Linked DNA regions of Symmachiella macrocystis. The protein of the gene in region 1 interacts with the protein of each later gene in a pairwise test. Links are inferred from orthologs where the notes say so. Each region holds a gene or a part of one and is shown on either strand. Other genes may lie near its edges. The genes, in order: CA54_RS22320 and CA54_RS12460.

What was found.
Region 2: the proteins of CA54_RS22320 (region 1) and CA54_RS12460 interact in binary tests that used the Escherichia coli proteins (3 or more experiments, as listed by UniProt). The link is inferred for Symmachiella macrocystis from one-to-one orthologs.

The regions. Positions count from the first base shown.
Region 1 is NZ_SJPP01000002.1:1,088,809-1,101,039, reverse strand. Bases 786-3,653 are described here. They hold CA54_RS22320 (peptidoglycan D,D-transpeptidase FtsI family protein), read left to right. Parts: upstream 786-1,277; coding sequence 1,278-3,029; downstream 3,030-3,653. Other genes in these bases: CA54_RS22315 (MTH1187 family thiamine-binding protein), read left to right, coding at 3,365-3,653; CA54_RS22325 (hypothetical protein), read left to right, coding at 907-1,209; CA54_RS22330 (LysM peptidoglycan-binding domain-containing protein), read left to right, coding at 786-807. Also shown: more of CA54_RS22330, read left to right, coding at 1-785; more of CA54_RS22315, read left to right, coding at 3,654-3,682; CA54_RS22310 (flavin reductase family protein), read left to right, coding at 3,749-4,243; CA54_RS22305 (FAD-binding oxidoreductase), read left to right, coding at 4,291-5,754; CA54_RS22300 (FAD-binding oxidoreductase), read left to right, coding at 5,800-7,050; CA54_RS22295 (hypothetical protein), read left to right, coding at 7,080-8,492; CA54_RS22290 (serine/threonine-protein kinase), read right to left, coding at 8,619-10,052; CA54_RS22285 (CPBP family intramembrane glutamic endopeptidase), read left to right, coding at 10,404-11,540; CA54_RS22280 (hypothetical protein), read right to left, coding at 11,570-12,231. UniProt on the Escherichia coli protein: Essential cell division protein that catalyzes cross-linking of the peptidoglycan cell wall at the division septum. Required for localization of FtsN.
Region 2 is NZ_SJPP01000001.1:3,239,177-3,249,383, reverse strand. What follows is about bases 7,423-10,207. They hold CA54_RS12460 (FtsW/RodA/SpoVE family cell cycle protein), read right to left. Parts: upstream 9,494-10,207; coding sequence 8,351-9,493; downstream 7,423-8,350. Other genes in these bases: mraY (phospho-N-acetylmuramoyl-pentapeptide-transferase), read right to left, coding at 9,726-10,207; murG (undecaprenyldiphospho-muramoylpentapeptide beta-N-acetylglucosaminyltransferase), read right to left, coding at 7,423-8,220. Also shown: CA54_RS12485 (citrate/2-methylcitrate synthase), read left to right, coding at 69-1,187; CA54_RS12480 (ArnT family glycosyltransferase), read left to right, coding at 1,253-2,941; CA54_RS29305 (Rieske (2Fe-2S) protein), read right to left, coding at 2,952-3,818; CA54_RS12470 (PVC-type heme-binding CxxCH protein), read left to right, coding at 3,998-7,033; more of murG, read right to left, coding at 7,096-7,422.

The DNA.
Region 1 (12,231 bases):
CCAGCCCAAGACCGCGTCAACGGATACCATGCCGTCAGCAGCTACCAAAACGAAATCGAAAGCACCAACCGCGCCGCCGCTCCCGATCAATTCACGGTGGATGAAACCGGGTTCGATGAACAGGGATACGTCGGATCGACCGATGTGGCCTCCCCCATTGCGCAGGACAACCAGACCTATGGTTTCGACCAACGGCAACAAGTCGAGGAAACCTTTGACACGCCGGTTCCCCACAATGGTCCAAGCTACGTCGTCGAATCGAACGATAGTTTTTGGTCAATCGCCCGGCAGACTTATGGCGATCCCAAATATTTTCAAGCTTTAGCCAAATACAACGAACGAACTATTCCCAATCCCAAAGCCATGCGGCCCGGCATCGAAATTGCGACCCCCGCAGCTGCTGAATTGGAGCAGTTGTATCCTGATCTGTTGGGGAACGTCGAACAGGTCGCGCGGCACGTGCCGGCAGTTGAGACCCCGATCGCGTCAGGTGACTTTTTGGATAGTGAGGAATTTCGCGGTCGCGTTGGTTACGGAACCGGAGAAACCATTTCTCGCGCAGCGGCCGATGCCTCGGGTTACTCGATTGCCAGAGACGGTCGTCCTCAGTATCGAGTCTCTTCGGGTGACAACCTAGGCACGATTGCTCGGCGGCATTTGGGGAAAGCTTCCCGTTGGGAAGAGATTTACCGGCTCAACCAGGACCGCCTCGCAGACCCAAATCGCCTCAAAATCGGCACGGTCTTGCGACTTCCCGACGATGCCCGCCAGGAAGCGGTCGTCAATCGCCCCACTTACAGTCGATAACCCTAGTGGGGTTCGTGCGATAAATTCAGCGCCATCCGTCTGATCGTCGCTGCGCGCGTGCCGCCGTTATTATCCAAATTGGGCGGTTTCGGAGGCGGCATGTTTGTTCGATTCGCGGGCGCCATCGTGGTGATCGTGCTGATCGCGTTGGCCGGGATTCGGCTGGAAAAAGAGAATCTCGAATTGCGCCGCGCAGTGAGTCTGCAGCACTACCGGCTCGAGGTCTTGGAGCGACGCCATGCGCTGCACCGTTTGAAGGTCCAGCAATTGGGAGCTCCGGCGCGAATGATTGAATCGTTGGAATCGGGGAAACTGCAAGTCTTGGCCCCCGCTCGTAAACCGACAAAATCAGCCAACGAGCTCATCGCTCGCGACCCGCAGCAGGCACGGCGCTTGTACTAACTGTACCGGGTCGCGTATCGTGGGTCGCACCCAACTGGTGTGTTTTGTGTGTGGGGAAAGTAGTGGCGATGTCTCAAGACCGACAACACGACGCCGCCAACGATCCCGCGCGTACTAGTTGGCGGGAATGGCTGTTGCGTTCGATGCTTGTCGGCGTGTGGTTGGTACTGGCTGGGCGGTTGGTGTTCTTGCAGATGATTCAAGGCCCACGGCTCAGGCAACAGGTCGAAAAGCAATGGGCCGCGCACGAAGTCTTACCGGCCCGCCCGGGCGATATTACCGATCGCAACGGACGCCTGTTGGCGACAACGGTCTCGGTGCGAAGCCTGTTTGTCGTACCCGCGCAGATCGAGCAGCGTTGGCAATTCGCCGCCCAATTGGCTGATGCCCTCGGACGCGATCGTGACCAGGTGTTCCAACGCATCTCCGCGCACGGCGACAAGCAATTCCTCTGGATGGCGCGGCGATTGACCGACGAACAGGCCGCCGTCATTCGCGATTTGGACCTGCCCCGCGATTGTTTCGGATTTCGTGACGAGTTTCTCCGCGTTTATCCCCAAGGCGAAATTGCCGCTCAAGTGTTGGGTATCCGAGACATTGATGGGATCGGTCGCGGCGGGTTGGAGGAGCACCTCAATGAGGCCCTACGCGGCCGCGATGGCCGACGCTCCGTGGCGCGGGATGCGCGGGGCCATGTGGTCGAGGTCAGCGAACGCATTACCCGTCCGCCGCAGCACGGCCAAACCGTTCGGCTCACCTTAGATGCGGTCATTCAGCTGCATGCGCAACGGGCGCTGCAAAAAATCATGCAGGACTGGAAACCAAAATCTGCTTGCGCCATCGTGCTCGAACCCCAAACCGGCGGCGTGTTGGCGATGGCCAATTGCCCCACATTTGACCCCAATCATCTCAACAACGTTCCCGATGAGGCTTGGAAAAACCATGCGATTGCATCGATATATGAACCAGGATCGACATTCAAACCATTCATCGTCGCCACCGCGATCGAACAAGGGTTGATTCAGCCCGACGAAATGTTCGACTGCGAGCATGGCGAATACCGCATGGGACGGCGGGTTCTGCACGATCACCATGGCTATGGCGAGCTGAGCGTGACGGACATTCTGGTGAAGTCCAGTAATATCGGCATGGCCAAAATCGGTGAGCGGCTGACAAATCCGGGAATCCATGCCACCGCTGTGAAATTCGGTTTCGGTCGCAAGACCGGCATTGAACTGCCCGGCGAACTGAAAGGGATGTTGCGTCCGTTGCGAAAGTGGAACAGCTACTCGACCGGCTCCGTTCCCATGGGGCAGGAGATTGCCGTCACACCGTTGCAATTGATCTCCGCCACTGCGGGACTGGCCAATGGCGGACGGCAATGCACACCGCACTTGGTGGAAAATCAGCGATCAGGAATCGCGGGGCCGGCAACTGTGATCGTCTCGCAAACGGTCGATGCCAATGTTGCGGATTGGATCGTGCAAGGCCCCATGACCGAGGTGGTGCGACGCGGCACAGGGCGAAATGCGAAGTCGAAGGATTATACGGTGTTCGGAAAAACCGGTACCGCCCAAAAACCCGATCCGCAAACCGGCGCGTATTCCAACCAGTTGCACGTCAGTTCCTTCATCTGCGGTGCTCCTGCGGAGAATCCGCAAGCGCTGGTGCTGGTGGTCGTCGATGAGCCTTCCGTAGGACCCAACCATTACGGCGGAACCATCGCCGCCCCCGCCGCAGCTCAAATCCTCAAAAAAACGCTCGAACAAATGCGCGAACGCGAAGTCGAACTAGCCACCCAACCACGCCAGTTTCGCTAGCGGCATGGCCGCTTGGTGCGAGCTTCCGCTCGGAGGGGGGGGGTCCGCTCCCGTTGGTCGCTGCGCGTTGCGAGTACGGTCTCCGGGAGGGTGAGGCTCCTGCCGAGCCGCGCGCTACTGCAATGCGTCATTTGGCCAACACGTTTGCAAGCCATCCTACAGTTACCGATGCGGCTCAGCAGGAGCTTCGCCCTCCCGACGGGCTTATTGACTAGGTACGTGCTGCGGTGAATTGGTTCTGTGGCGGAAAGGGGACGCGGATCATTGCAAGGTGCGGCTGCCTCCCTAGAATAGAAGCATTGCGGTTACCGTTCACTATTCGGGGAATCCATAGCGTGGTTTTATTAGAATTCAGCATGACGCCTTTGGGCAAAGGCGAAAGTGTGAGTCCCTATGTGGCGCGGTCTGTGGAAATCATTTCGCAGAGCGGTCTGGACTATCGTTTGCACGCTATGGGGACGGTCATCGAAGGAGAATGGGACGAAGTGATGGCCGTCGTGACCAAGTGTTACGAAGCCATGAGCGTCGACTGTGACCGCGTGACCTGTTCAGTCAAAATCGATGCCCGTCGCGGAGCCAGCGGTCGGCTGGTCTCTAAAGTGCGCAGCATCGAAGATAAAGTCGCCGGCGATCTCAAGACCTCCGAATCCTAAACCCAATCGACATTCGACAACTTCTCCCGGTATGGCCTGGGGGGGATGCGTTTCTCAAGGAGTATCATGGCAGACGAAAAAAACAGCGAACTGGCCCAAGTGTTGGGGCGGATTCCCAGCGGGGTGTTCATCCTCACCTGTGGTGACGACAACGGCAACACGACCGGCATGCTGGCCAGTTGGGTTCAACAGGCGGCCTTTGAGCCCCCCACGATTTCTGTCGTGGTTAAAGAGGGGCGCTATGTGAACGACTGGTTGGGGCAAACCGGCCGAGCGGTCGTGAATGTCATCAGTGAGTCACAGAAACAATTGCTCGGCCATTTCGGTCGCGGCTTCGAACCGGATCAACCGGCGTTTGAAGGTTTGGACATCACCACTGGCGAAACCGGTTTGCCGATCTTGTCGGACAGTCTGGGGTATCTGGAAGGCGAAGTTGTCGAGAGTCTCGCCGCTGGAGATCATCGCGTCTATCTGCTGAAGGTCATTGCCGCTGGCAGCGGTCCCCGCTTGGCGGATGAGTCCCCGATGATTCATATCCGTAAAAACGGTTTTAACTATTAACGGCGGCGATTCGTCTGGTCCTTGAGTTTGTATCTGCGATAAAAAACATGCCTGAAACAGCAACGATATCGACAATTCCCGCCCAAGCACTGCAGGCTCTGCGTCGCATCGTGGGGGAAACCAGTGTGCTTAGCGCCCACGAGCAAGTGCTGGTCTACGAGTGCGACGGGTTTGTGATTGAGAAAAACACTCCCGACTGCGTCGTCTTCCCCGAGACGACTGAGCACGTAGTCGCCATCGTAAAACTATGCAACGAATATAAGATTCCCTTCGTCCCCCGTGGCGCGGGAACCAGTCTTGCGGGAGGGTGCCTGCCCGTGGGCGGCGGCGTGATGATTGCCTTAACGCGGATGCGGGGAATTCATGACGTGAATTTGCGGGATCACTATGCAGTGGTCGGTCCCGGCACGGTGAACGTGCATTTGACGCAGCACCTCAAGGGAACTGGGTTTCACTATGCCCCCGATCCTTCCAGCCAAGGGGCGTGTACGATTGGCGGGAATGTCGCCACCAATTCCGGTGGCCCGCACACCTTAAAATATGGGGTCACAGTCAATCACGTCCTGGGCGCCGAAGTCGTCTTGCCCGATGGCGAGGTGGTGCAATTCGGCGGATATACTGAAGACAATCCCGGTTTCGACTTAACCGGCCTGTTTGTGGGCAGCGAAGGAACATTCGGCGTTTGTACCAAAGTCATCGTACGGCTCACCCGCGATCCAGTCGCCTATCGCACAATGTTGGGAGTCTTCGAAACCGTGGAAGATGCGACGCAAGCAATCAGCGGTATCATCGGGGCGGGCATTGTGCCGGCGGCTTTGGAATTGATGGATCAGGGAATCATCGAAGCGGTCGAACCCGCGTTTCATTTCGGATTTCCGCTCGACGCCGGAGCGGTGTTGCTGATCGAGGTCGACGGCTTGGAAGTCGCCGTCGATGGTGAAGCGGCACAGATTGTGGAGTTGTGTGAACAAAACAACGCCCGTGAAGTCCGCAAAGCCGATTCGCCGCAACAACGCGATTTGTTGTGGAAGTGTCGCAAAAAAGCGTTTGGCGCGATCGGCCGACTCAGCCCCAGTTACTGCACGCAAGACGGCGTGGTACCACGGACGAAGCTGCCAGAGATTTTGAAGTTCATTACCGAAGCAAGTGCCCGTCACGACATTCGCATCGTCAACGTGTTTCACGCGGGCGACGGCAACATCCATCCCATTTTGCTCTTCGACGAACGCGATGCTGAGCAGGTCAAACGCGTGCTGTTGGCCAGCGATGAAATCCTCAATCGTTGTATCGAGCTGGGCGGCAGTGTGACGGGTGAGCATGGAATCGGCGTCGAGAAAATCAACTTTATGAACAAGCTCTTCACCGAAGCCGATTTGGAAACCATGGAAGCAGTGCGAATTGCTTTCAATCCCACAGGATTGTGCAGCCCTCAAAAAATGCTTCCCACGGCTGGCGCCTGTGGGATGGAACACATCGAAAAATCGCATCCCGCCCGTCGGGCCGCTCTCTAATTTCGAAACTGACGATAGACCCCATTCCGGAATTCTCTGCTGATTATGACTACGACCGAGTCGTCCGACGAATTTACTCCTACAACATCCGATGAAGCCCGCGACTTTCTCGCAGAGAATTCCGCCGGGGCAGGCCGGGCTATCTTTCCGGTTGGTGGCCGGACAGCACTGCATTACGGTTATGCTCCCACGCAGCCCGGCTTTGCCTTTTCCACGTTGCGGTTGAATCGCACGATCGACTACCCGGCGCGGGACATGACGATCACCGTCGAGGCCGGGATTCGGATGGACGAGCTGACCGAAATTCTCAAAGCCGAAGGGCAGCGGTTACCGATCGACGTTCCGCAATCCTCGCGCGCCACGTTGGGCGGCGTCTTGGCCACCAACACCAGCGGACCGCGGCGATTTGGTTTCGGCACGATGCGCGATTACCTGATCGGCATCACATCCATCGACGCCGCCGGCAAGACGTTCAGCGCCGGTGGACGTGTTGTCAAAAACGTAGCGGGTTACGATCTGTGTAAATTGATGATTGGTTCGCTGGGAACCTTGGCGGTCATCACCCAAGTCACGCTGAAGGTCATACCGCAACCGGAAATGTCACAATTACTGTGGTGTGCCGCTGCGGATTGGCAGGCCGTGGAAGTCGCGCTCGAAAACCTACTGACTTCCGCAACCCGACCGGTTGCTCTAGAGGTACTCAACGCCGCCGCCGCTCACGAAATTGCCGCCGAAGCCCGATTGGATTTGCCTTCCAGCGGACCGATCTTATGCATCGGTTTTGAGGGAGCCGCACGCGAGACAGAGTGGCAAGCCGAAACCATGTCGGTTGAGCTGGAAGCAGCCGGGATTTGCGACGTTGCGGTCGTGGCTGATGCCGAGTCGCTGTGGTTCGCACTGACCGATTTCGCGACCTCATCCGACGAACCGCTCACATTTCAAGCCAACCTGCGTCCGTCGCGACTGGTCGAGTTTTCCGAATTAGCAACCTCCGCCGGAGTCTCGCTTGCCGCGCATGCCGGCAACGGAATTGTGATTGGGCACCTCCCGGATGAAGTGACCACGCTCGATGCTGCTGTGGAATTATTGTCCCCGCTACAAGCATTGGCGCATGAGGCGGATGGCAATCTGGTGATTTTTGATTGCGATGAATCGTGGAAACAGACGATCCCGGTTTTCGGCCAAGCGCGGCAGGACCGGGCGTTGATGCAGCGGATCAAACAGCAACTCGACCCCCGGGATATTCTGAATCCCGGGCGAGTGTTTACAAAAAACGCAATGTCCGCTGCCCAATGACGGGTGGCGCTATTTAGCGGGGAAGCACGATGCAGCATCAACGGACCGCGGGGACAGAACAACCGGGCTGGCGCTGGGGGCCGTTTACGTTTCGCCTTCCGTTTTATCATACGGGCATCACTTGGCCGGAATTTTTTCAAGGCATCTTCGTCGCCGGCGCCACAGGCTTGGGACTGGTCCCGTTGTTGACGGGACCCTTCGGACTGTCTTTTGAAGAGGCGGTCGCCTGCATTTTTATCCAATCAATGCTCATTAGTAGCGCGCCGATTCTATTCGGCGAGCCGTTCGCGCCGGGCTGGGTCACCCCCGCGTTGCCGTTGGCCATTGCCTTTATTTTGGCCGTCGATGGGAATGGGAATGCGGTCTATGGTACTCCCCAAGAGAAGTTCCAAATGATGACGGCGGTCTCGCTTAATTTTGCTGCCATCCTCTTTTTTATGGGTGCAACGGGATTGGGGCATCGGTTCATTCGCTGGTTGCCCGATGCGCTGAAGAGCGGCATCATTTTAGGCGCCGCGATCGCCGCCTTGATGCGGGTTATGTTGGATGAAAAAAAGGAGCTGTTGCTCAAACAACCGATCACGACCACTGTAGCCGTCGCGATCTGTCTGATTCTCACGTTTTCGCTGCCCGTGCAGCGACTCAAATTGCGGTGGCGGTGGCTGGCGAAATTCGCAGGGTTGGGTTTGCTCCCCGGATTCGTCATTGCTGCCATTGTCGGTCCGCTGCCATGGGTCAATGAAATTAGTTACAGTGATGCAATCAAGTCGATCGGGACCAACTTTAACGACATCATTTTGATCCCCCCTTTCGCTGACCTTTTCAACAAAGTTTCTCCCTTTGCGATCGGCTGGCCCAGTCTGACAATGTTTCTCGATGGGTTTCCGCTGGCCATCATGGGCTACGTAATCTTGTTTGGAGATCTGATCACCGGTGCGGAAGTCATACAGGATGCGCAGCCTAGTCGGCCGGATGAAAAAATCGTGATCGATGTCAACCGCAGCCACTTTTCGTTGGCGATTCGCAACGCCATGATGGCGCTGTTTTCACCGTTTTTTCCAACGCAAGGCTGCCTGTGGACCGGGGTGCATGTGATTGTTGTGCAGCGCTGGCGGGAAGGACGACAGGCGATGGACTCCCTGTATACTGGGATTTCATCGTACTACGTCTTCGGTGTGCCGCTGTTGTACATGATCTTGCCGTTGTTGAATGTTTTGAAACCATTGATGGGCATTGCCTTGTCGCTGACCCTGGTCCTCACCGGATTCGCCTGTGCGTATGTCGCCATGGGCATTTCGAAAACACCGATCGAACGGGGCGTCGCTCTGCTCACTGCAGTCTCGCTGGTGGTATTTCCCAATCCCTGGGTCGGCATGTCCGTGGGCATCGTGGCAACATTGCTATTGGTCGGCCTACCCAAACGCGATCCCGACCCCGCATAGGGAGCGTCGCGACGCACCTTTCTATGTAGTACGAGAGATACGCCTCTAAGTCCCCTCACAAGAGAATCTCTTTGCGCCTTGGCGTCTCTGCGCGAGGCCGATCTACCGCAACGGAAATCGATCCATTCAGTGGCAGTCTTCCCCGGTGAGCCGGTTTTCGATTTCATCGGCACGGGTGGAGACTTCCAAGATGCTGCGGCGGATTTCTTCGACTTCGACTGTGGAGCGTAGGTGTGAGTTGACCATCACAAACATTTCCCGCCCGTCGACTTCTCGAATCGCTAAACTGCCGTGTGGGATCTCAGAATTGAGTCGCAACGCCGTTTCGAAAAATTCCGGGTCGGCCGGGCAACAGATGCTATAGATCAACAGCAAACATTCCCCGGCATGATGGTCGCTCGGTTCGACAAACAACACCTGTCGGCGGCCGTCGGGTAATTCATGGTCAATACGATACCGCAGGTCTTGTCGTGTCCAGCGAATCGACGGGTCGTTTAAAAAAGCATCGGTCAGCAACGATTCCAAATCGCGCGTCTGTCCCAAGACTGCTTGCAGCAGTTGCGCTGCTTCGATGCCGTCACAGGGACGATTGTGTGGGCTTTTGGCCAACAGCAAGCTGAGCACTTCGCCCATGACCAGACTGACGCGGGGATTGAAATCGCGAATGTTCGGCAGCGCTTCGGTTGCAACCTGCGCCATCAATTCATCAATCGACTTGGCCACATACGGCAGGCGGCCGCTGAGCATCAAAAAGTAACAGACCCCCAACGCATAGACGTCGCTCGCGGGACTGGCCGGTTCGCCGTGGAACAATTCCGGCGCCATGAAATTCGGCGTGCCGGCTAAGTCTTTGGGAAATTGCCGCAGTGTGGATATCCGTTTCGCCAATCCAAAGTCGGCGAGCTTGGCAATGCCTTGATGATTGAGCAAGATATTGTCGGGCTTAAGGTCGCGATGCACGATCCCCGCGCGATGCGCCGTCGCCAGTCCGTTGGCGATTGTCGCTGCCAAAGCGGTGGCCCGAATCGGTGTCAATCGCTGTTCATCGCGAAGCAATCGTTGCAACGAGCGCCCGGCGACAAACTCCATTTCTAAAAAATGAAATCCTTTTTCTTGTCCAATCGCGTGAATCGTGACCACATTGGGATGGATCAACGACGCCGTGGCGCGGCCTTCGTTGACGAAGCGTTCGACGTAGTCTTGATCGATCTCCGCGGATTTGGGAGACAGAATCTTCAGCGCGCAGTACCGATCCAAATCGCGGTGCTTTGCCAGATACACCCGCCCCATGCCGCCGCTGCCGATGAGCGATTCCAATTCGTAAACGTTCAGGGCGCTGCCCAACAGGTCGTCGAATTCTTCTGAGGGTTCCGTATAATATGTGCCGTTTCCGTGCCAATCGTGAATCAGCAACGTTTCCTGCAGTTGGTCGCCCATGATCTCGGGCAAGATGGCTCCGCACCGCGTGCATTCGCCATCCACAGTGGCCAGACGCTCATTGCAGCCTGGGCAGAAGACAACATTGGGGGCGGCATCGGATTGTTCGGTGATGGAATTCACGGATTCAGTCACGGTTGAGGAAACAAAGTCTGCGAACGATCAAGGGGAGCGGTTCGTTCTATTTCAACAAGAATTGGCGACAGATTCCAATATACGGCCGACATAGGCGAATCACGGGTGTTGCTTTTAAAGAGTGATTCGCCAACGGAGCGAGAATCTTGATGGGTTCTCTCACCTTCCAGCAAGTGTTGCACAGAGACTAATTGACCCCATCCGGATTGCGCGGTATACCAGACGCGCAGCGGAAAAACAGCCAACTTTTTCTGGACGCTGCTCACTTCAATTTACTATGTCCCGCCCCGGAGTACAGCGCCGGATACGGTCATTTTCCCGGTAAGGGTCCCAGATTCCATGACGCATGAACCGCCGGAGGGTACCGACGAGCCGCTGCCGCCGAGGGAGAATGACCCGCCGGTCGAAGACATCTCAACCGATGTGGGCGAGACAGACGTGGCATTGCCCGAACAGGAACAAAAAGTCGAAATCAACGTTGTGCCGCCGCCGACGTGGTTCATGCGGACGGTTTTTCCCGGTCTCGAAGCCGTTGGCTGGATGGTGGGTACGCTGATTGCAATATTCACCGGCTCTATTGCAGCGGCCATAGTGGTGAGTGTGGTTTGGATAGTGGCTCACCCCAACAGCGAGTTCTCACCCACAATTATCGAACAAGAGGCTATGTTGCCGGCGCTGATTGGCTCACAAGTATTTTTGATCGGCTTTGCGGCGCTGGGTGTCTTTGTACGGTTCGGTACAAAATTCCCCCGCACGTTGGGACTGCGGCGGCTGTCGTTGGGGCATTTGCTGGTTGTGCTCGGATTGACGTTGCCGGTTCAGTTTCTCGCGCATGCCTGGTCGAGCTTGGCCAGTGACCTGTTGGAGTCGGTCGGCATTGCCATCTCGTCGCAAGAGTACATGGATCAAATGCAACAAATCCTCGGCGCTGGTCCACTGGTCATCATGTGGCTGTTGATGGCCGTTTGCCCAGCAGTGGGCGAGGAGTTGATCTTCCGCGGTATCATTGGAAACACGCTCGTGCGCAATTGGGGAGCGTGGTGGGGCGTGCTCGCCACATCGGTACTGTTTGGCGTGATGCACCTCATGCCTATTCAGGCCATTGCCGTCATCCCCTTGGGCATGGCGATGCATGTTGTCTATCTGCTGACCAAGAGCTTTTGGGCACCCGTCCTGTTGCACCTTGCCAACAATTCCCTGGCGCTGCTCATGATGGAAGCCGCCGGCGAGTTGAGCGAGGCGGAAGCTCAAACGCTTGAGGAGCCGTTGTCGGGGGGGATCCTCGCCGCATCGCTGCTGACAGCCCTCTGTCTATTCGGCATCCTCTGGCAAACCCGCCGCCTGTCCGGTAATGCAGATGCGGTGGAGGGCGAAGGGGAGATAACTTCCAATCCCGCGACGCCCATCACCTATCTGGCTGCGGCACTGAGCCTAGCCGGAGTCGGTGTGCTGACGTATTTGATGATCATGGAATAGCGGTCGGCACAGCATGGTTCTGGCGCACGCTATTGCTTGGGTTTGTCGACTTTCTTGCCGTACAAGAGGATATCGTCGAAATTCCCCGTGTCGTCGAATGAGCCGATGCCGACTTGGCCCCAGGTGAAATTCTTATCGACGGCCGTCATCACGGGTGTTTCCATGTCATCGAAATAAATATCGATCGTGCCCGATTCGACATTGCGAACCACGCGAGCGTGATGCCAATCGTCATCCCAGTTCGTCCCGTCGGTCGTTTTGGTGGAAATCGATTTCCGGTCGGCGTCGTTGACGATAAAGATGTTGTTGGCGTGCGGATCCATCTTCTTGCCCAGGTGCACATAATACAGGTGCGACGGGTCTTGGTATCCGAAAAACATGCACAAGTCGCGGTGGCCATAATCCTTAATCGTCGATTGCAATTGCACATCCAGCACGAAGTCGCTGACGTACAAGTCCTTGATGAATGCGCGGTTGTAGGGCGAACGATAGGGGGTTTTGAGCTTAATGCTTTTGTGTTGGCTATAGACGTGGTTATCTCCCTGGTGCGTGACCTTCCAACCTGCAGCGGTCGCTGGCAGCCAACGCTGAGCCTTGCCGCTTTCAAAGTCATCTTCAAAGATCAACGGCAAGCCATCAAGCGTTTTGTCCGGTTTCGATTTTTCGTCGGCCAAGCCCAACGAGACGATCG
Region 2 (10,207 bases), on another replicon or contig:
ACGTGGCAAGGCGGAAATCTCCGCACGAAACCTCTGCACTTCTTCCCTCATTCATTCCATGCGATACCATGACAACCGAAGCTTATCATCCCGGACTGGAAGGCGTGATTGCCGGCGAAACTGCGATCTCGACGATTGAAGGGGGATTGCAATACCGCGGTTATTCGATCGCCGACCTCGCCGAGCACTCCACGTTTCTCGAAGTCGCTTATCTCTTACTGCACGGCAAACTCCCCTCGGAAGAAGAGTTGGCGGACTTTCTGGCCATCTATTCCGAATCGGCGGAAGTCGACGACTCGATCATCGAGTTTTTGCGGCAGATTCCGCTGCACGTCGGGGCGATGGACGTGTTGCGAACCGGAATCAGCGCAATCTCGCATTTCGACCCGCAACTCGACGATGATTCCGAAGGGGGCAACATCGCCAAAGCGGTCCGCATGTTAGCGCAGATTCCCATTCTGATCGCGGCGCGGTATCGCATGAGTCTGGGAATGGACTTGATCGAACCCGATCCCGACCTCAGCTTCGCCGCCAACATCCTGTACATGATCACCGGCAAATGCCCGTCGGAACAGCGGGAGCGGGCCATGGATGTCTCGCTGATTTTATATGCCGAACATGAGTTCAACGCATCGACATTCACGGCGCGGGTCGTGACCTCGACGCAGTCCGATATTTATTCGGCCATCGTTGCGGCGGTCGGGGCGCTCAAAGGTCCGCTGCATGGCGGTGCCAATGAACGGGTGATGGAAGTCCTGGAGGAAGTTGGGTCTCCGGATAACGCTGAAGATTGGATCCGTGATGCGCTGGCGAAGAAACGTCGCATTATGGGATTCGGACACCGCGTCTATAAAACGGGTGACCCGCGGGCTGTGATTTTGAAACGTTACTGCGGGGAATTGGCTGAGAAAACGCGCAACCTGGAATTGGAAAAAATGGCCGACGTGATTGAAGGGATTGTTGTGGAGGAGAAAGGACTTCCTCCGAATCTCGATTGGCCCAGCGCGCGGCTGTATCACTATCTCGGCTTGGATGTCGAATTGTATACGCCCCTGTTTGTCGCCAGTCGCGTCTCCGGCTGGGCGGCACATGCCATCGAGCAAACGGCCAATAACCGACTGATTCGTCCACGCAGTCGCTACACCGGACCAACCGGGCAACGCTTCCTCCCCATCAGCGGCCGGTAACATCGTCTCTGGGATTGGCATCCCACATTCGCATTGAATTTCACTCCATAACGGGACACATCCGCATGGCGGCCCCGGATGACAACGTAGCCACGACTCAACCCGCCGTCGCTGCCCAGACCGCAGGAACACGTCCGCCGTTGCTGCAGCGCCTCCCCATAGGCGGAATCGTGGTGTCGATTGTTGTGTTACTGCTGATGGGGATCACGGTGCGCGACTACGGTCTGACGACCGATGAACCGATCTACATTCTCAACACGCATCGTTTCATCGATTGGACGGCTGATTTGTTTCGGCAGGGACCGTCGGTTGCGTTTGAGGAGGAGCGATTGCGGGAAGGGATTTACTTTGCGCGGAGCGACAGCAAGAATCTTCCAGCCACAACGCTGATTGCCGCATTGGGCTACGTCACCGTTGGCCAGTTCGATTCCGCCCCGGCGGCTTATCGTTGGGGGAACGTGATTGTTTTTGCCATCACGTGTGGCGTGGTGTTTCAATGGATACGGCGGGAGTTGTCGTACGGCGCCGCCCTGATTGCCGTGCTCGCACTGCTCGGCACACCGCGACTGTTTGCCAATGCGCATTTTTTGAACATCGATACGCTCGTGGGCTGCTTCTGGGTCTTGGCCGCCTGGGCACTGTACTACAGCCGCGAGAATTGGCGGTGGCCGATTGGGTTTGCCCTGTTTTGCGGCGTGGGCATGATGACCAAACCGACGTTTTGGTTTGCGCTGCCGTGGTTTTGTGTGTGGGGTCTGTTCTATCACCGGCGAGGACTGTGGCGCGCGGCAGTCTGTTTGGCCACCGTGACACCGTTGACGGCGCTCTTGCTGATTCCCCTGTGGTGGTCCAATCCCGTTGGCGGGTTTTTTGATTACATCGCTCTGTTGCGGCAAGAGGAAAACGGTTGGCAGATCGATGCCTTTTACCTGGGCGACGTCTATCAAATGACCGGCATGCCGCCGGTTCCCTGGCACAGCGTGATCGTATTGCCGTTGGTCACCACGCCGATTTGGATCTTGGTTTTAGCTGCGGGCGGATTGGTGCATTGGCTGCGCCGCGAACGCACTTCGGACCTGTTGGGGCTGTGGGTCGGCAGCAGCGTGGTGCTGCCGTTGATCGTCATGCTTCCCTCGACCCCGGCTCATGACGGCGTGCGGCTGTATCGCGCATCATTTTTCTTTTTGGCGCTGATCTCCGCTTATGGATTCCAAACACTCAGTGACCGATGGCTACGGCGGACAGACCAATCCACAGACTCGACGCGTTCGCGCTGGGAGTGGGCGGCAATCGCCGCGCTGGCAGCCGTAGCCGTTTGGCCGCTGTGGCGGATGCATCCGGGGCAGCTTTCGTATTACAACCTGGCAGTCGGCGGACTGCACGGTGCGGCCACGCCGCAGGAGGTGAGCTCCTTGCCGGGGAATCTCAAACGCCCGCAATTTGAAATTGATTATTGGTGGGCAGCGATGAACAAAACGGCCTGGGCGGAGATGCAACTGCAACTGCCGCAAGGGGCCAAGCTGTGGGTCTTTCCGGAACACTTCGGACTCGAACAGCTGCAAGAGTGGGGCGACCTGCGGCAGGACATCACGATTGTCGGCCCCGATCAAGCCCAGTATCTGCTGCTTTATGGACGACTAGGACGCTTGCTGGACCCTCGCAGCGGAAACCTGGGGCGGTTGTTTTTACAGGGCCAGCCGCTTTGGGAATTACGGATCGACGACGTACGTGTCGCTGCGTTGTTCCGATTGTGAGAAGCCTGCCCTACTCGTGGCCTGAGCCGCAACCGCCCGAACCGCAGCCTCCGGAGCCGCAACCTCCCGCTTGTGGCGGAGGTTCGACGAGCGGGAAAAAGCGGACCTCGAAATGGAATTGCTTCGAGAGTTGCTCGCCGATGGTTTCCAACTCGGGGAGTTGCTCTCCCAAGAAATACAGCACAACCGTCTCGCCATCGAACAGAAACTCGAAGTCGACGACATCCACCGTGGGGTCGTGTGCGGCCAACAATTGCTCGCAGGCATCCAACAATCCGGGGGGTTCAGCAGACATCAGTTTGACTTGCGCCAGATCATCGTCGCTCGCGCGGCGTAGCACTTCGCCGGTTGGTTTTTCGGCGTTGACGGAAAGAGGACGGCGTCCGTCCAACGGGCTCGACAGAACTTCTCCGAGTTCCAAACCGCGTGAGGTATTTACTACGACCCGGTCTTTGTGGCGACATTCCACCGTTTCAATCGAACCGAACCAAGCGACCCAACCCAGCGCGCCGTAACGGATGAGATAACGATGCACGCCATCGTCCTTGACCGGCGGGGGTTCGACGGCCGGAGGAATTTCGATTCGCAGCTCGCCCGCTTCAACATGGACCTCGAACCGCTCGACCGGGTTGCCTGCATGCGAGGTGCAATCGCCGGTGATGACATCAAATTCCCAGCCATGCAGCGGACAGGAAACAATTGTCCCCGACAGGTGACCCACAGCCAGCGATGCACCGCGATGGGGGCAGGTGTTGTCGATGGCATGAAATTGGCCGTCAAGATTGAAAACCGCCACGCGGCGACCGTCCGATTCAAAAATCTTGCTCGCTCCGAGCGGAACCTCGCTCGCTAGACCGATCGGTATCGTTTCCAACATCCACTCAACTCTCTCGATATTTAATTTCGCCCCGCCCACGGCAGGTACGAGGAAGTTCAGAATCCCTACGTCACACGCCGACGGCGGAATTCTCCGATGGGCTTGTGACGGGCCTTTCATCTAATAATACTCGTTAGAGGACCGGTTTTTATAGTCTGGATGCGGAGAGGCACTGGAAGATGTTGGAGATGAACCGCGGTGTGGTCTGCTTGACTCTGTTGCTCGGACTTGTGATCTACGCTCCGGCGGCGAGCGGGCAAGGTTATTCTCCTGCCGACGCGGCTGGAAAGATGACCGTCAGCGACGGGCTGGAGATCCAAGTTTTCGCCTCGGAACCGGAAATCCGGCAGCCGATTTTTGTGAAATGCGACGATCGTGGGCGACTGTGGACGATCCAATACCTGCAATATCCCAATCCGGCGGGGCTGAAACGGGTCAAAGTCGATCGTTGGTCGCGGACTGTCTACGACCGCGTCCCCAAACCACCGCCGCACGGACCGCGGGGTGCGGACAAGATCACGATACTGGAAGACACCGATGGCGACGGACACGCCGACAAATCACGGGATTTTGTCGATGGATTGAATCTTTGCACGGGCGTCGCCTTTGGGCAGGGCGGAGTATTTGTCTTGCAGGTGCCCTACCTGCTGTTTTATCCCGACAAGAACCGCGACGATGTTCCCGATGCGGATCCGGAAGTGCTGTTAACCGGCTTCGGCATGGAAGACGCGCAGTCGCTGGCCAATCATCTCACCTTTGGACCGGATGGTTGGTTGTATGGGCTGAACGGTAGCACGACGACTTGCAACATTCGCGGGATCGAATTTCAACAAGGCGTCTGGCGGTATCATCCGGTGACGAAGGAATTCGAATTGTTCGCCGAGGGCGGAGGCAACCTGTACGGGCTGACTTTCGACGCTGACGGCAATCTGTTTTATAGCTCCAACGGCGGATTGTTTTGGCATGCGGTGCAGGGGGGGTACTATCAAAAAAGTTTCGGCAAACATGGCCCGCTGCACAATCTTTATACCTACGGCTATTTCGCCCACACCCAGAACTCCGGCGTCACCGGCACGCCGACCACCGGCGGCACGATTTATTTGGGCGATACGTTTCCCAATAGGTTTCGCGGCGCGTTTTTGTGTGGGAATTTTTTGGGGCACTCCGCTTCGTGGTGGAAAGTGACGCCACGGCAAACGACGGTCGCGGCAGAGCACGGGGGATTGTTGTTTGATTCCCACGACACCTGGTTTGGGCCGACCGATTTGGCGTTGGGACCGGATGGGGCGATGTACTTCGCCGACTTTCACGATCAACGGACCGCCCACCCCGACCCCGATGCGAATTGGGATCGCAGCAACGGTCGGATTTATAAACTTCAAGCGACGGACGCGAAACCGACGCCACCGATCAATCTGGCGGAGCTTTCGAGCAACGAATTGGTCGATCTGCTGTCGCATCCCAACGGTTGGTACGGACAGCGGGCGCGGGTTTTGTTGGCCGAGCGGCGGGATGCCTCGACGTGGCCGCGGTTGCGTGAAATCGCCCTCACTCAAGACAACGGTCGTTATGCACTGCAAGGGCTGTGGGCCTTACATGTCAGTGGCGGACTGGACGATGAATTCGCTGCTCAACTGCTCGCCCATCCTTATGAATATGTACGTGCCTGGACGGTGCGATTGTTGGGGGATGCCAAGTCGGTTTCTGAACCGATGGCGAAACTGCTGATCGCCTTAGCCGAAACGGAACCGAGTCCGATCGTGCGAAGCCAATTGGCCTGCACCGCCAAACGGCTCCCAACAGCGACGGCCTTGCCGATCGTGCAGGCGATTCTGAATCGCAATCTGGACAACGACGACCTACGAATTCCGCTTTTGTTGTGGTGGGCGGTGGAGAGCAAGGCAGTCACCGATGCCGATCAAGTTCTGGAACAATTCGCCCACGCAGACGCCTGGAATGTGGTGGCCAATCAACCGATCCTGCGAAACCTGATCCGTCGTTATGCCGCCGAAGGGACACCGGCCGGGTATGCCGCTGGCTTGCAGCTCTTGCAAAACACACCCTCGCAAGATTTAGCCGAGGCACACAAAGCGCTCGGGCAAGGGTTGTCGGAACGAGCGGGCGGATTAGGGGGGATTGGACATGGCGGACTGTATGCGCAATTCGCAGCGGGCGGAAACGACGCGGCGGAGCGGGCTCGTCGCACATTTGTCGAACCATCGCCGGAGCTGAAGCAATACATTCTCGGCATCTGGCGAAAAAATCAACAAGACCGCGACGCCTTAACGCTGGCGCTGCGGGCGGGCGTTGAGGAAGCACATCAATATCTCCTCGAGACCACGATGCAAGCGGCGGCCGACGACCCCCAATTGATATCCTTATTGTCGCTGCTACAGGAATTTGGTCGTGAGGATTGCGAGGCTGTTGTGTTGCAGCGTCTAACCGATGACCAGCCGGACGACGTCTGGGCGGCGGCGATTCAAGTGCTCAATCGGTTTGGATCGGCGGAATACATTGACGCGCTGTTTGAGCAGTACGCGACTCTTCCGGCACCGCTGCAATCGCAAGTTCGCGACGTACTGTTGGCACGGCATGATTCGGCACGGCGGTTATTGGCACTCGTGGAAAAGGGCTCGATTTCACCGGAGAGTCTCCCCGTCGATCAACTCCGCCGCGTCGCGTTGTATGAGGATGAGGAGTTGGATGCGATCGTCCGTAAACATTGGGGCAACATTCAACCCGGAACAGCGGAAGAAAAACTCGCACAAATGCGGCGGTTCAATAACGATCTCCGCGCTGCCTCCGGGAACCCCACCGCAGGAGCTGAACTCTTTAAGAAGCATTGCGCCACCTGCCATACACTCTTCAACGAAGGGGGCAAGATTGGTCCCGATTTGACGAAAGCCAATCGCAACGATCTGGCAGCACTGTTGGCCAACATCGTCGACCCCAGCGCTGTGATTCGCAAGGAGTATCTCAGCTACGTGTTGGAGACAACCAACGGACAAGTCATGACCGGGATTTTAGCGGAACAAGACGCGGCGACGATGACGTTGGTTGATGCCAAGGACAAGCGCACCAAAGTGCCGCGCAATCAAATCGAAGCACTGCATGAGTCGGCGACATCGCTGATGCCGGAAAATTTGCTACAGCAACTGAGTCCGCAACAACGGCGGGATTTGTTTGCGTATCTGCAGGGCAATGCCAAGCCGTAGCATTGATTGGCCTTTTATTCTGGTTCCCAAACTGGAGTTTGGGGACCAGGGGGAATTACTATTCACCGTTTTAGACTGCCATCAACGGTGCTACAGATGACGTTTGCGACATCGCGAGCGGCGAGGGGGCGGGCGAGGGTGTGCATTGCATGACGCATCTCCAACCTTCTATTTTCATCAGCCAGCAGGTGGGAAAGTTGTTTTGCCAACAGTTCAGCGGTTTGATCCAGAGTCGATTGTTGCTCGACGATCTTCGCCGCTCCCGCGGTCTCAAATTCGCGAGCGTTGAGTCGTTGGTGGTCATCGGCGGCATAGGGGTAGGGGATGGCGATTGTGGGACATCCCGCGCAGGCCAATTCCGCTAGCGTGGTCGCCCCGGCACGTGAGACTGCCAAACCAGCGGCCGCATACCGTTGCGGCATGTCGGAGAAAAACGGTGACGTCGTATGCTCGAGCCCGAGTCGTTGGTATTCATGTTCCACTTCCCGCCAATCGTTGATGCCGGTTTGATGTACGATCGTCCAACCGGTCAATTGGTCTCGCAAATTTTCCGCAGCCATTGTCATCGCGCGATTGACCGCCGAGGCTCCTTGGCTGCCTCCGAGAATCAATAATATCCGGCGGTCGTCGGTGTGGCTCGAGGCGACTAAAGCGGCGATGTCGGTGTGCATTGGATTGCCGGTCTGTTCCACTTTCACCGCGGCCGGCAGATGCTCCGCACTAGCGGTATAGGAAACGCAAACAGCCCGTGCGCGGCGGCACAACCAGCGGGTGGCGCGGCCGGGAATGATGTTTTGCTCTAAGAGAACAGTGGGGATCCCCATCCGCCGCGCTGCTACGACCGGGGGGACACTGGCAAAGCCGCCGAGTCCGATCACCGCCGTAGGTTTTTGAGTCTGAAACAGCGTCCTCGCCTGCCGTACCGCTCGCCAATTCCGCCAGAGAAATTGCCAAGGCCGCCGCCGCGCTGTGGCAAGTGATTCCGACGACAACGCATAGTGCTGGAAACCAGCAGAAGCGACCAATCCCTCCTCTTGGGGCCGTCCCGACCCAAGGAACTGCATGACCGCCTGGGGATAGCGTTGCTGCAATTCACGGGCGACGTTCAAACCTGGAATCAAATGTCCTCCCGTACCGCCACCGGCAAAACAGAAAATCGGGGAGGCGTTAGATGAGGGTTCGGACACGAGGTGAATGGCGCTTGCGGCGAACGAATAGGTGGAATGGTGGTGAAGACGAATCGATCATGCGCCTGCAAGGTTAGAACGAATTGCGCTGCTTGGCCAGAGGACTTAGGTCGCAATTGCCTAAACGCTTTTACGCGGCGAGCGGCTGTGGCGTCTCAACTTCTGAATCATCGACCGCGGCTGACTCAACGGATTCTGGTGCGCGTGAAAAACTCACAATCAGGCCAACGGCCATTAAAGTCGTCACGAGGTTACTGCCACCGTAACTCATCAGCGGATGGGGAATGCCCTTGGGCGGGACCATGGCTGTCACCACGGCCACGTTGATCGCCGCTTGCAAAATGATCTGCGTTAATAACGTGGTCCCCGCTAAAAAAGTAAACGAAAGTTTGTCGTGGCAGGCCAACAAGCGGATGCCGAATATGTAAACGCCGATCCACAAAGCGATCACGGTAAACGTGCCGATCAGCCCCAGTTCTTCACCAATCACAGCAAAGACAAAGTCGGTGTTGGCCTCGGGCAAAAAACTCAATTTTTGCCAGCCTTTCCCCAATCCAACGCCTTGTCCTCCTCCCGCCCCCAGTGTCATCAAGGACTGTTTCAATTGATACGGGGCAGAACTGGGATCGGTCCATGCTGCCACGAACCCCGAGATCCGCTGCATTTGGTAGGGGCGATGGATCACCAGATAGGCGATGGCAGGAATGGTCGGCGCAGCTATCAATGCGAAATTGCGCAGCGGCCAACGGGCCACGAACAGCAGAATCCCGCTCCCCGCCGCCAAGAATAAGGCTGTCCCAAGATCGGGTTGCCGCATGACGAGCGGCACCATCACTGCCGCCGGCAAACACGGTAAGAGAAAACCCGCCCACCAACCTGACTCTCTCACTCGGACTTGCACCACCAACCGCGCTAAAAATAGCGGCAGCGCCAACTTGGCCAATTCGGCGGGCTGCATCGTAAACGTGCCCAACCGCAGCCAGCGCTGCGCGCCGTTGACCTGCGTACCGATTCCAGGCAGGAGCACCAAAACCAACAGACCGGTCACCACGGCAAAGAGATAGGGGGCGGCGCGATAGAAGAAGCGTGCGGGCATCAGCGAGGAGATGATGCCTGCCGCGATACCGCAGGCCAAGAACACCAAGTGCCGTGACAGATAAATCTGCTCCGATTGGCTGGGGTGCGACGTCATACTGGCGCTATGCACCATCAGCACGCCCAAGGCGAGCAGCATGCCAATCAATACCAGAAAGAATCCGCGATCGTTGTTCACGGTTTGAACATTCGGCTGGGGTGATCCGCACCCCGATAGACCGGGATACGGCTGATAAACAGTGTGCGACGTCTCCTTCATAAATCGTCGATTTGGTCGATCAGCGCTGAGTCCGATTGAGGTTGCGCAAGCTCGCGGCGAGAGGATCGACGAGCGCGGTCAAACATTCGCGGCAAGAGTCATAGCCCGACATCCGGTTGAGCAGATTGTGCGTATTGTACGGCCGAGGGACTCAATGGATCTTGAGACTCGCAACGGCGATGATCGCCAGAAGTGCCGAACTGATCCAGAATCGCACGACGATTTTCATTTCATGTTGGCCGCGAAACAAGAAGTGATTGTGCAGCGGACTACAAGCGATCAATCTGCGGCCGGTCATCCGAAACCAGCCAACCTGAGAGATCACGCTCACTGTTTCGATCACAAACACGCCGCCCACGATGACCAGCAGCAACTCTTGTCGAATCACCAAGGCCGCCAATCCGAGTAGAGCGCCCATCGGTAGCGACCCGGTATCGCCCATGAAGACCTGCGCGGGATAACAGTTGAACCACAAGAAGCCCATCACCGCTCCGACCATGGCGCCTAAAACGACGCTCATTTCGCCGGCGCCGGCAATATACGGCACGCTGAGGTATTCGGACATCTCCCGATGTCCCGACAGATAACACAGCGCGACAAAGGCCGATCCGGCAAACACCATGCACCCACAAG